2 regions of the Jejuibacter sp. L23 genome follow, and region 1 is predicted to be linked to the other one. Evidence: predicted binding sites of a transcription regulator. Region 1 holds the regulator's gene; the other holds the start of a gene.

Region 1 (6,713 bases):
CGGCCGGGATTGAGCTGGCCTGGACCAAGCGTCGGATTTTGACGGTCTACCTGAATATTGCGGAGTTCGGCCCGGGCATTTTCGGCGTTGAGGCGGCTTCGCGTCACTTTTTCAACAAGCCCGCCAGCCGTTTGACGTTTTCAGAGGCGGCGCTGCTGGCCGCGGTTCTGCCGAATCCGATTCGCTATCGCGCTGATGCGCCAACCGGCTATGTTCTGTCTCGTCAGCAGTGGATTATGCGACAGATGCGTCAGTTAGGCGGGGAAGGATTCCTGAAACAACACCGGCTGCATTAAGCAGCCGGAGATGATTAACCTGCGCCGTGGCTGGGTGTAAAGCGGGGAGGAACCCGCTGGGGCAGTGGCGCCTGATCGAGCCCCTCAAACAGCGGGTGGGCCATAAAGCGCTGCCACTGGCGTGCCTGTTTGCGGTGGCAGAACCAGCGTGACCATGTTGCCAGCGGCAGTAAGGAGGCTTCCCCGATATTATCCACCACCACCGGCATGACCTCTGTGGGGCTAAGGCGGCGGCACAGAATGTTCTGCGGCTTCAGGTTCATGGTGACGATGCGGTGCTCGGCGAGCCAGCGCTTCAACTGGAGCAGCGTCTGGCGCAGCAGTCTCAGATCGCCGTTCTCCCTGCACTGGCGGGCAAATTCGTCCAGAGAGACAGAGGTATGACCGTCGTAATCTTTGATGATGTCGTAGATGTAGCCGGTGCCGAGATCGGTTTCAATGGTACCGTGATAGGCTGGCAGACCTGACCAGTCTTTCAGACGACGCCCCAAATGAGCATAATATCCCAACTCGCGCAGCAACTCTTTATCGCCGCCGCTCTCCTGGTTGTAGACAATCTTGATGCAGCGGTCAGGGTTGCCAGGATGCAGATAGCATTTACGATGACGGCCCGTCCCTAAAGGGGCTACATCAGAGAGTCGAACTACGCTGTCAGCCATGGAAACCTTCCCGTTTCGAATTTAGTAACACGGTTGATAGTATGAACGTTGAACTTAAATAAAGACTCAACGGCAGTGGTTTTCTTAATAAAACCTTAAGCCGAAGTTAGGATTAATCTGATGATAGAAGCAGGGGCACAAACAGCAAAGCCAACATCAGGTTGGCTTGATCTGAATCAGGTTTATTCGCAAGAGATGTGAAAGTCGGGGAAGGGGTTACTCTTCGTCAAAACCGGCGTTAAACAGCGCGATAACGGCACTTAACGCCTCCTGCTCCTGGGGGCCGCTGGCTTCGATTTCGATGTGGCCTCCCTGAGCGGAGTCCAGCATCAACAGGGCGATAACGCTGCTGGCTTCCGCCTCGATGCCGCCCTCGTTACGCAGCAGAACTTCGGCATCAAAGCTCTGTACCAGTTCGAATAGCTTCATCGCCGGCCGGGCGTGCATGCCCAGTCGGTTAGTGATTTCAACGGTTTGTCTGACGGTCATGTTTTACGCTTTTCCAGGGTTCGGTGGCGCGACTGCACATTCTTGCCGCGGGAGCGGAAATAGTCCGCCAGCTGTTCGGCAACGTAGACCGAACGGTGCTTACCCCCGGTACAACCGATGGCGACAGTCAGATAGCTACGATTGTTGGTCTCCAGCATAGGGAGCCAGAGCTCAAGGTAGCTGCGGGTCTGATAGATAAAGTTGTGCACCTCGGTGTGCCGGTCCAGGAAGGCGGCAACAGGCTTGTCCAGACCGGTCATCGGGCGCAGTTTGGGATCCCAGTGCGGGTTCGGCAGGAAGCGCACGTCGAAGACGTAATCGGCGTCGATGGGAATACCGTGCTTAAAGCCGAAGGATTCGAAGACCATGGTCAGCTCGCGTTCCCGCTTGCCCAGCAGCCGGGTACGGAGCATCTCCGCCAGTTCGTGTACCGACATTTCCGAGGTATCGATAATGAGGTCGGCCCGGGAACGCAGCGGCTCCAGTAGGTCGCTTTCACGGTCGATAGCGCTTTCCAGCGACAGGTTTTTGCTGGATAGCGGATGCAGGCGTCGGGTATCGCTGTAGCGGCGAATCAGGGTATTGCGATCGGCATCCAGGAACAGCAACTGCGGCGAAAAGGCTTTAGGCAGACTGTCCATTGCCCGTTCAAAGATTTCCGGCGATTCCGGCATATTACGGACGTCGATACTGACCGCCGCCGAAATACCGCGCTCAGCCAGCGTATTCGCCAGTTCCGGCAGTAGCACGACCGGCAGGTTATCGACGCAGTAAAAGCCCATGTCTTCCAGCGCGCGCAGTGCCACGGACTTCCCTGAACCTGAACGGCCGCTGACAATCATCAGCACCATGTGCAGTCTCTCCCCCCATTAATCGACCGCGTTGCTACGCGGCCGTGATTCCTGCCGGAATGTTTATTATTCAACATCCAGGTTTTCTTCAGTGATGATCTGATAAAGCTCTTCATCGCTTTGCGCCGCTCGCAGCCGACGGCAGATAGTTTTGTCCGCCAGCCGTTTAGCTACCAGAGACAGCGTATGCAGATGCGTTTTGGTCTGGTCCGCCGGCACCAGCAGCGCGAACAGCAAATCCACCGGCTGATTATCGATAGCATCGAAGGCGATGGGGGTCTCCAGCTTAATAAAGACGCCCACGGCGCGTTCGGTATCCTCTTCCAGCTTACCGTGGGGGATGGCGATACCGTTACCGATACCGGTACTCCCCATTTTCTCCCGGGTCAGTACAGCCTCAAACACGAGCTGGGGAGCCAACCCCAACTGTTTGGCAGCCAGCTCGCTGACTACCTCCAGCGCCCGCTTTTTACTCTGGCACGGGACGCCGCTTCGGGTACACTCCTGGTTAAGGACATTGCTCAGTTGCAGCGCTAAATCATTGTTCATCATAATTTCACCTAAGCCTTCTGCGGGAACGGCCCGCCGCAATGGCGAGCCGCACGGGTCACAGAAACGCCCGGACAATTAGTGTTGTTTCAGTTTATCTTTATGTTTGGTTAACTGCCGCGCCAGCTTGTCGATCAGGCCATCAATGGCCGCGTACATATCCTGAGCTTCCGCGCTGGCGTGCAGCTCTCCGCCGTTGACGTGCAGCGTCGCTTCCGCGACGTGGGAAACCTTTTCCACTTTCAACACAATATAGACCTGATTGATCCTATCAAAATACTGCTCCAGCTTGGCGAATTTTGGATTGATAAAATCGCGCAATGCATCGGTGATTTCGACGTTTTGTCCAGTGATGTTGAGCTGCATAGTGTCTTCCTTATCTGTTGAGTCAGACCAGTTGTTTACGCTGGTTAGACGGAGGAATCGATAAAGACTCTCGGTACTTCGCAACGGTTCGGCGCGCCACCATAATCCCCTGGTCGGAGAGCATGGCGGTGAGCTTACTGTCGCTCAGTGGCTTGGCGGGATTCTCCGCAGCGATTAATTTCTTCACCAACGCCCGGATAGCCGTAGAGGAGGCTTCGCCGCCGCCTTCGGTGCTCACGTGGCTGGAGAAGAAATACTTGAGCTCAAAAATACCTCCTGGACTCTGGAGGTATTTTTGAGTGGTGACGCGTGAGATGGTGGATTCGTGCATATCAACGGCCTGGGCGATATCGGCCAGCACCATGGGTTTCATATGCTCTTCACCATGTTCGAAAAAGGCCTGCTGCTGTTCCACAATACAGCGGCTGACGCGTAGCAGGGTGTCGTTACGGCTCTCCAGACTCTTAATCAGCCACTTCGCTTCCTGCAGATTACTGCGGATAAACTGGCTGTCGCTGTCGTTACGGGCGCTGGTCCCCATTGCCGCATATTGCTGATTAATCTTCAGGCGCGGAATACTGTCGCCGTTAAGTTCCACAACCCAGCGTCCCTGGTGCTTACGGACCAGCACGTCAGGGATAACGTATTCCGGCTCGCTGGTCTGAATCGACTGGCCTGGGCGTGGATCGAGGGACTGAATTAGCCCGACGGATTCTTTCAGCACCTCCTCTTTAAGGCGCGTAACGCGCATCAGCGAGCGAAAATCATGATTGGCCAGCAGATCGAGATGATCGTTGACGATCTGATGCGCCTCATTCAGGCGCGGGGTTTCGGGCGCGAACTGAGAAAGCTGGATCAACAGACATTCCCGCAAATCGCGGGCAGCCACGCCAACCGGATCGAAGCGCTGAATGCGTTTGAGTACCGCCTCGACCTCTTCCTGGGTCACCTCTTCATCGCCCATGCCGTCCAGAATGTCCTGGACTGTGATGGTGAGGTAGCCGGTGTCGTCGACGGCGTCGACAATAGAGGTCGCGATGGCGATATCGGTGTCGGAGAAAGGAGTTAGCTCAACCTGCCACATCAGGTAGTCCTGAAGGGACTGGGTGGTTTCGCCCTGGTAGATGGGCAGTTCGTCGTCGACATAGTCAGTGCCGGTACCGGAGGGGGTGCCTGCGGTATAGATCTCGTCCCAGCTGGCATCAAGCGGCAGCTCTTCGGGCATGGAGTCTTGTTCCAGCGCATCCCGGCTGTCGAGCGTTTCGCTGTCGCTGCTTTCGGTGGTCGCGACTTCGTCAAGGGGGTCGCTCTGTTCAAGCAGGGGATTGCTTTCCAGCGCCTGGTTAAGCTCCTGCTGGAGTTCCAGCGTGGAGAGCTGCAGCAGGCGGATGGCCTGTTGCAGCTGGGGCGTCATGGCAAGCTGTTGGCTCAGCTTTAATTGCAAACCTTGCTTCATGTTCAGAACAAGCTACCTCAGGTCAATGTTTCGATGAAACCGCGCACTCATAGGGGCGTGCGGCATCCAGTCCTTACCCTATCAGAGTCTGAACTCTTCCCCAAGATACACGCGTTTCACCTGGTCGTCCTTGAGGATCTCATCAGGCGTACCATGGGCAATCAGGTGCCCCTGGCTGACGATATAAGCGCGTTCGCAGACGGCCAGCGTCTCGCGAACGTTATGGTCGGTGATAAGCACCCCAAGACCGCTGTCGCGCAGGTGTTCGATAATGCGTTTGATGTCGATAACCGAGATGGGATCGACCCCTGCGAAGGGCTCATCCAGCAGGATAAATTTGGGATTAGCCGCCAGCGCGCGGGCGATTTCGACCCGTCGACGTTCCCCACCGGAGAGGGATTGACCCAGGTTATCGCGCAGGTGCTCGATGTGGAACTCTTCCATCAGCTCGTTGGCGCGATCGGTACGCTGTTCCGCCGATAGATCGTCGCGAATTTGCAGCACCGCCATCAGGTTGTCGAAGACGCTCAGGCGCCGAAAAATGGACGCTTCCTGAGGCAGATAGCCGATGCCGCGGCGGGCGCGGGCGTGCAGCGGCAGCAGACTGATGTCTTCATCGTCGATGATGATGTTACCGGCATCGCGCGGGACGATGCCCACCACCATGTAGAAGGTTGTGGTCTTACCGGCGCCGTTAGGGCCAAGCAGACCGACGATTTCACCGGACTCCACGGTCAGGCTGACATCTTCTACCACCTTTCGGCCCTTATAGGCCTTGGCGAGATTCTTTGCAGTGAGTGTTGCCATACGAAATTAGTTACTCTTCTGACCGGAATTGTTTTTATCCTGAAGCTGTGACGGTACCAGAACGGTTGTCACGCGTTTGCCTTTCTCACTGGAAGCCTGCATTTTCTGCTCTTTTACGAGATAGGTGATCTTATCGCCCTTGATGTTGCTGTCGAGCTGCTCCAGGTATGCATTACCGGTCAGGATGACATAATCATTCTGAAGCTCGTAGCGCATCTTGCTGCCGTGCCCTTTCACCGGTTTGCCGTTGTCCTGCATCTGGTAGAAAGTGGCAGGTTTACCATAGGCTTCCACCACCTCTCTACCTTTTTCGCCGCCCGGGCGGGTCACCACCACTTTGTCGGCGTTCACCTTGATCGTGCCCTGAGTCACCACCACGTTGCCGGTAAAGGTCACCACGTTGCCTTCCATATCCAGCGACTGCTGGTCGGATTCGATATGGATCGGCTTATCGGTGTCACCGGTAACTGCAAAGGCCGGGAGCGCTGCGGCAAAAAGCGTACCGGCCAGCAGGAGATTAAGGCTGTGTTTGTTTATTCTGGATTTCATATGAGGATCTAACCTTTTCAATCAGCTCGGCAGTTTTGCTGCGCAGGTTTCCGCGCATTTTCAGGCCTTTGGAATTAAATGTGGTCCCGTACAGCGTGACGAGGTCATCAGAAGTAACATCCTGTGTCACAAGGTTCACCTGGGCATTATCGGTGGTGATTCTACGCAATTGCGAATCTGGCGCCAGCGCGGTTACCACCACATTTCCGTACAAATACAGCATACGATCTTTAGTCAGTTTGGCGCGATCGGCGCGAACTGACCAGGTGGCGGTCTTATTTGCGTCGTTGGCGTCATAAACGGTCATCACTGGCAGAGTAAACCACGAAAGCTCTTCTGCGGAGAAATATTCCACGTGCTGAGCGACCAGTCGATAGTTCAACGCCCCCTGAGGGTTGTAAACGACGGTGTCGGAGTGCTCGCTCTTGTAGGTCGGCTCGTTACTGTTCACGGCTTCAGGCGCAGCATCGTCGAGGTCGGTCAGATTAATGCCGATCAGTACCAGTGCCACAATGGCCAGCCCGATAATGACCCAACGTTTCAGCTTACTCATAGGGATTGCCCTTTAGCCTCCTCCAGCTTGCCCTGCGCCAGCAGTAGCAGATCGCACACTTCGCGTACCGCGCCGCGGCCGCCTGCAATGCGGGTCACATAATCTGCTCGCGGCAGCAGCAGCGGATGGGCATCGGCA
Region 2 (6,713 bases), 2.1 Mb from region 1:
TTTATGCAGTTTTTCCGGGTGCGCGAGCAGTCCATGAAAATGGCGGAGATCCTGACCGGCGCCCGTAAAACCTACGGCCTGAACCTGATAGGCGGCATCCGCCGCGATATGCTGAAGGACGATATGATCCAGACCCGCCAACTGGCGCAGCAGATGCGGCGCGAGGTTCAGGATCTGGTGGATATCCTACTCAGCACCCCCAACATCGAACAGCGTACCCTCGGCATTGGTCGTCTCGACCCTCAGGTAGCCCGCGACTACAGCAACGTCGGCCCGATGGTGCGCGCCAGCGGACATGCCCGCGACACCCGCGCCGACCATCCGTTTGTCGGCTACGGCTTGCTGCCGCTCGAAGTGTTCAGCGAACAGGGCTGCGACGTGATCTCACGCCTGAAGGTGCGCATCAACGAGGTGTTCTGTTCCCTTAATATGATCGATTACGGGCTGGATAATCTGCCTGCCGGGCCGCTGATGACCGAAGGCTTCACCTATATTCCCGGCCGTTTCGCCCTGGGCTTCAGCGAAGCGCCGCGCGGCGACGATATCCACTGGAGCATGACCGGCGACAACCAGAAGCTCTACCGCTGGCGCTGCCGGGCCGCCACCTACGCCAACTGGCCGACTCTGCGCTATATGCTGCGCGGCAATACGGTTTCCGATGCGCCGCTCATTATCGGCAGCCTCGATCCCTGCTACTCCTGCACCGACCGTATGACGGTAGTCGATGTTCGCAAGCGCAAAAGCCAGGTCGTGCCCTATAAGGAGATCGAGCGTTACGCCATCGAGCGTAAGAACTCGCCGCTGAAATAACACCGCGGCCCCGCCGCCGCGGGGCCTCTGGAGCAACCATGATTCCGTTTATTAAAAAAGTCCTGAAAACCGGCACCGTCACCACGCCTTATCCGCTGCAACCGGTGGAGGTGGATAAAAATTTTCGCGGCAAGCCGCAGCACAATCCGGCCCAGTGCATCGGCTGCGCCGCCTGCGTAAACGCCTGCCCGTCCAACGCCCTGAGCGTCGCGCTTACCGACACCCAAAACCGACTCGACTGGCAGTTCAATCTTGGCCGCTGTATCTTCTGCGGCCGCTGTGAAGAGGTCTGCCCCACCGCCGCTATCGCGCTGACCACTGAATACGAGCTGGCGGTCTGGCGCAAAGAGGATTTTCTGCAACAGGCCAGCTTTGAGGTTTGCCACTGCCGCAGCTGCCAGCGCCCCTGGGCGGTACAGAAGGAGATCGATTATGCCATCGCGCTGCTGAAACAGGGCGGCGACCAACGCGCCGAGCGGCATCGAGAAAGCTTCGAAACCTGCCCGGAGTGCAAGCGCCAGCAGGGTCTGGCGCCTTCCGCGCTTATCGATTTAACCCGTGAAATGAAGGAGGCCATCTGATGAGCCAGCTCCTGGGTCCGCGTTCGGCCTCTGGTCAGCCACTCCCCATGACGGTGGATGAGTCCATTGCCAGCATGAAGCAGTCGCTGTTGAAAAAAATTAAACGTTCTGCCTGGGTCTATCGGGTAGACTGCGGCGGCTGTAACGGCTGCGAAATTGAAATTTTCGCTACCCTTTCACCGGTGTTCGACGCCGAACGTTTCGGCATCAAGGTGGTGCCGTCGCCGCGTCACGCCGATATTCTACTGTTTACCGGCGCCGTGACCCGCGCGATGCGCTCCCCGGCCCTGCGCGCCTGGGAATCGGCGCCAGACCCCAAAATCTGTATCTCCTACGGCGCCTGCGGCAATAGCGGCGGCATCTTCCACGATCTGTACTGCGTCTGGGGCGGTACCGACCAGATCGTGCCGGTGGACGTCTATATTCCCGGCTGCCCGCCATCGCCCGCCGCCACGCTCTATGGTTTTGCCATGGCGTTAGGGTTGCTGGAACAGAAGATCCACGCCCGGGAGCCAGGTGAAAGCGACAACCAGCCTGCCAGCCTGCTGCATCCGGATATGGTGCAGCCGCTGCGGGTCCGCATCGACCGGGCCGCGCGACGTATGGCGGGCTATCGCTACGGGCGGCAGATCGCCAACGACTACATGCAGCATCTGGCAGAGGGCGACGGCGCCCTGGCGGGCTGGCTTAATGAACAGCAGGATCCGCGCCTTAATGAGATCGTCGCAGCGCTGAACGAAGTGGTTGAGCGGGAGCGAATCCGATGAGCGGGCGCGTTATCTTCAGCCAGTTGAGCCGTAAATTCGTTGATGAAAACGAAAATACGCCGGACCAGGCCCAACAGGTTGTCTACTACAGTCTGGCCATTGGCCACCATCTGGGGATTATCGACTGCCTGCAGGCGGCGCTGGTCTGTCCGCTGGAAGCCTGGCCGGCGTGGGTCGCCACGTTGCCCGAGGGCGAAGCGCAGCGCAAAATGACCGGCGTAACGCGCTTTGGCGAAATCGTTGTCGATCAGAGCCACGTGACCCTGCTGGCAACCGCTTTAGACGCGGCGCTGCCTCAGCAAACACCGCAGCAGCAGAACTGGAGTCGCGAATTGATGCGACTGCTCCGAATGATTCAACAGGAACCCGCAGTCTACCTGATGGTAAGGAGGCAAGATGACTGATGTATTGCTGTGCGTGGGCAACAGTATGATGGGCGATGACGGCGCCGGTCCGCTGCTGGCGGAAATGTGCCAGACCAGCCCGCGCGGCGAATGGGTGGTTATCGACGGCGGTAGCGCGCCGGAAAATGACATCGTCGCCATTCGCGAACTGCGCCCGGATCGCTTGCTGATTGTCGATGCCACCGATATGGGCCTGAACCCCGGCGAGATGCGGATTATCGACCCGGAAGATATCGCCGAGCTGTTTCTGATGACCACCCACAATATGCCGCTCAACTATCTGGTGGAGCAGCTACAGGACGATGTGAAACAGGTTATCTTCGTGGGTATCCAGCCCGATATCGTCGGCTTCTGCTACCCGATGACCGAACCGGTACGCCGTGCCGTGGAAGATCTCCATCGCCGCCTGGAAAACTGGCAGGAACAGGAAGGCATCTCGCAGCTTTAACCCGTCAGGCTACCCTCTTACGCCTTTGCATAGTATCTCTGTTTTTCCGCCGCCGCTGACTACGCGGCGGCCTGTTCAGGACGAAAAACGGAGGCAATGATGCCCGCGATACTACGCATATCCGGTTTCAGGTTCTTCTTTTACACCAATGAAGGACGACCGCTTGAATCACCCCACATTCACGTCATGAAAAGAGGAGATGAAGCCAAATTCTGGTTGACACCTGTAGTAAAATTAGCCAGAGATGACAATCTGGATTTCAGGGAACTGAGAACCTCAGCAGAGATCATTAAACAGAACCAGGTTTTATTTCTGGAGGCATGGTCTGATCGCCGATACCGTTAACGCCAGTCTGATGTCGGCGTTATCCCCCTTACTGACGACATGCCTACCGTGACGATATCCCTTCGTCAAAAGTGTCAATGCCACTCGCCCTTCAATATCATAATTAACAAAACATAATTATTTCAACAAGTTAAATAAATGGCACGCTTTATGCTTAACCAGGTCACGCATCTATAAACCAGAGCTGGAGAATATGATGAACCGCTTCATCATTGCCGATTCAAGCAAATGCATTGGCTGCCGTACCTGCGAAGTCGCCTGCGTGGTCTCTCACCAGCAGGATCAGGACTGCGCCGCCCTGACGCCGCACACCTTCCTGCCCCGCATTCACGTGATTAAAGGGGTCAATATCTCGACGGCCACCCTGTGCCGCCAGTGTGAGGACGCCCCCTGCGCCCGGGTATGCCCCAACGGCGCCATCAGTCGGGACAACGATTTTGTCCACGTCCACCAGGAGCGCTGCATCGGCTGCAAAACCTGCGTAGTGGCCTGCCCTTACGGCGCCATGGAGGTGGTGGTTCGCCCGGTGGTGCGCAACAGCGGCAGCGGTCTGAATGTGATGGCGGACAAGGCAGAAGCCAATAAGTGCGATTTATGTCATCACCGTAAGGAAGGCCCCGCCTGCCTGGAGGCCTGCCCGACTAACGCCATTGTCTGCATCGATCGCAATCGCCTCGAGCAGCTTAGCCTGGAAAAACGCCGCCGTGCGGCACTTGACGATATCACTGCGCTGACCCGCTGATATTCCCCTGCTTTCAACTCTTAACAGGTCTGTTATTGATGAAAAAAATCACCAGCGTTTGTCCGTACTGCGGTGCGGGCTGCAAACTGAAACTGGTTGTGGACAACAACCGCATCACCCGCGTTGAAGCGGCTAACGGCGTAACCAATCAGAATGAACTCTGCCTGAAGGGCTACTACGGTTGGGACTTCCTTAACGATACCCGGTTGCTAACCCCCCGGCTGAAACAGCCGATGATCCGCTACCGCAAAGATGGACCGCTGGAGCCGGTCACCTGGGACGAAGCCATTCGCTATACCGCAGAGCGCCTGAGCGACATTAAGGCGCGCTACGGCAGCCAGGCCATTATGACCACCGGCTCGTCCCGGGGAACCGGTAACGAAACCAACTACGTGATGCAGAAGTTTGCCCGCGCGGTGCTTAACACCAATAACGTCGACTGCTGCGCCCGGGTCTGCCACGGCCCGTCGGTGGCCGGCCTTCAGCAGACCCTGGGCAACGGGGCGATGAGCAACGCCATCGCCGATATCGAAAATTCCAGATGCCTGCTGATTTTCGGCTATAACTGCGCTGACTCTCACCCCATCGTGGCGCGCCGGGTGCTGAAAGCCAAACAGCGCGGCGCCCGGATTATCGTCTGCGATCCGCGCAAAATTGAAACGGCGCGTATTGCCGATCTGCACCTGCAGCTCAACAACGGCAGCAATATGGCGCTGGTTAATGCCTTTATCCACGTACTGCTGGAAGAAGAGCTCTACGATCGTGCCTGGGTGGCGCGCCATACCGAAGGGCTGGAGGCGCTGCGTGAAACGGTGAAAAACTACGCGCCGGAGTCGGTGGAAGGCATTACCGGCGTGCCCGCCGCGACGATACGCCAGGCCATGCGCCTCTATTGCGCAGCCCCCTCCGCTACCGTGATGTGGGGCATGGGCGTCACCCAATTTGGCCAGGCGGTGGATGTGGTCAAAGGGCTCTCCAGCCTGGCGCTGCTCACCGGCAACCTTGGCCGCGAGCACGTGGGCGTTGGCCCGGTACGCGGCCAGAATAACGTCCAGGGCGCCTGCGACATGGGCGTTCTGCCGGATCACTTCCCCGGCTATCAGCGGGTGGACGATCCCCGGATCCGTGCCAAATTCGCCGCCGCCTGGGGAGTCGATCCGGCCGCAATGGATAACAAAATCGGAGTACGCATCACCGATGTCCCGCATCTGGCGCTGGAAGGAAAGATTAAGGCGTACTACATCATGGGAGAAGATCCGCTCCAGACCGAAGCCGATCTGGGGCTGGTACGGCGTGGCATCGAAGCCCTCGACCTGCTGATCGTGCAGGATATCTTTATGACCAAAACCGCCGAAAAAGCCGATGTGCTGCTGCCCGCCACCTCATGGGGCGAGCACGGCGGTATCTTTACCTGCGCCGACCGGGGCTTCCAGCGCTTTGAGCAGGCGATTACCCCACGCGACGACGTTCGCCGCGACTGGCAGATAATCAGCCAGATAGCCAGCGCCATGGGCTACCCGATGCACTACGACAGTAATCAGCAAATCTGGGATGAGATGCGCGAACTCTGTCCGCTGTTCTATGGCGCCACCTGGGAGAAAATCGGCGAGATGGGACATCTGCAATGGCCCTGCCCAACCCTGGAACACCCCGGCACCCCGTGGCTGTACCAGGGCGGACGCTTCGATACCCCCAGCGGTAAAGGACAGCTTTATGCCGCGCCATGGCGGCCGCCCGCAGAGCAGCCCGATGCCGACTACCCGCTGGTGCTCTGCACCGTGCGGGAGGTGGGGCACTACTCCTGCCGCTCAATGACCGGCAACTGCGCGGCCCTGCAAACCCTGGCGGACGAGCCTGGCTTTGTGGCCATTCACCCTCAGGATGCCGCCCCGCTGGGTATTAAAGAAGGCCATCTGGTGCGGGTGGCTTCACGGCGCGGCGAAGTCTTTTCCCGAGCCCGCCTGAGCGAACGGGTCAACCCCGGCGCGGTATACATGACTTATCAATGGTGGATCGGCGCCTGTAATGAACTGACGCAGGACAATATGGATCCGGTCTCCCATACCCCGGAAACCAAATACTGCGCCGTCAGACTGCTGCCCATCGCCGATCAGGATCGGGCGGAAAGCGAGGTGCTTGCCGCTTATAGCGAGATGAAAGCGCGGCTGCGCGCGGCGGCGGAGCCGGTAATGCAGCCATAACAGACGCAAGGTTATGAATCTGACAGGAACGGAAATCCGCATACGCGGAAAAGTACAGGGGGTGGGCTTCCGCCCCTTTGTCTGGCAGCTGGCTCGCCAGCTTGGCCTGCGCGGCAGCGTCTACAATGACGGTGCCGGTGTCGCGATTCGCCTTGTGGAGAATGCAGCGCCGCTGCTGGCTCGTCTGAAAAGCGACTGCCCACCGCTGGCCCGCATCGATAGCGTGGAAAGTCGCCCGTACCGCTGGCGGCAGCTCCCTGGCGACTTTCAAATCCGGGACAGCGCCTGCGGCGCCATGGCGACCCATATCGCCCCGGATGCCGCCACCTGTCCCGACTGCCTGCGCGAAATGAATGACCCCGGCGATCGCCGCTATCGCTATCCCTTTATTAACTGTACCCACTGCGGCCCGCGG

What was found. Region 1 encodes sigma-54, which starts transcription at its own class of promoters, with help from an activator protein. Its sites were predicted from a motif close to GTTGGCACANNTTTCGCTNT; they were not measured.
Region 2: hydN (electron transport protein HydN) is a predicted target of sigma-54. The motif match lies at 3,493-3,512, and genes of this name have one in related genera.

What each region holds. Positions count from the first base shown of each region.
Region 1 is NZ_CP138199.1:4,684,143-4,690,855, reverse strand. It holds gene mtgA (monofunctional biosynthetic peptidoglycan transglycosylase) at 1-296, shown strand, start outside; gene yrbL (PhoP regulatory network protein YrbL) at 311-955, opposite strand; gene npr (PTS phosphocarrier protein NPr) at 1,172-1,444, opposite strand; gene rapZ (RNase adapter RapZ) at 1,441-2,295, opposite strand; gene ptsN (PTS IIA-like nitrogen regulatory protein PtsN) at 2,362-2,847, opposite strand; gene hpf (ribosome hibernation promoting factor) at 2,923-3,210, opposite strand; gene rpoN (RNA polymerase factor sigma-54) at 3,233-4,666, opposite strand; gene lptB (LPS export ABC transporter ATP-binding protein) at 4,748-5,473, opposite strand; gene lptA (lipopolysaccharide ABC transporter substrate-binding protein LptA) at 5,480-6,022, opposite strand; gene lptC (LPS export ABC transporter periplasmic protein LptC) at 5,991-6,575, opposite strand; gene kdsC (3-deoxy-manno-octulosonate-8-phosphatase KdsC) at 6,572-6,713, opposite strand, start outside.
Region 2 is NZ_CP138199.1:1,504,653-1,511,365, reverse strand. It holds gene SCU88_RS06860 (NADH-quinone oxidoreductase subunit C) at 1-810, shown strand, start outside; gene SCU88_RS06855 (formate hydrogenlyase complex iron-sulfur subunit) at 849-1,391, shown strand; gene SCU88_RS06850 (NADH-quinone oxidoreductase subunit NuoB) at 1,391-2,158, shown strand; gene SCU88_RS06845 (formate hydrogenlyase maturation protein HycH) at 2,155-2,562, shown strand; gene hycI (hydrogenase maturation peptidase HycI) at 2,555-3,010, shown strand; gene SCU88_RS06835 (DUF4160 domain-containing protein) at 3,110-3,355, shown strand; gene hydN (electron transport protein HydN) at 3,552-4,097, shown strand; gene fdhF (formate dehydrogenase subunit alpha) at 4,136-6,298, shown strand; gene hypF (carbamoyltransferase HypF) at 6,312-6,713, shown strand, end outside.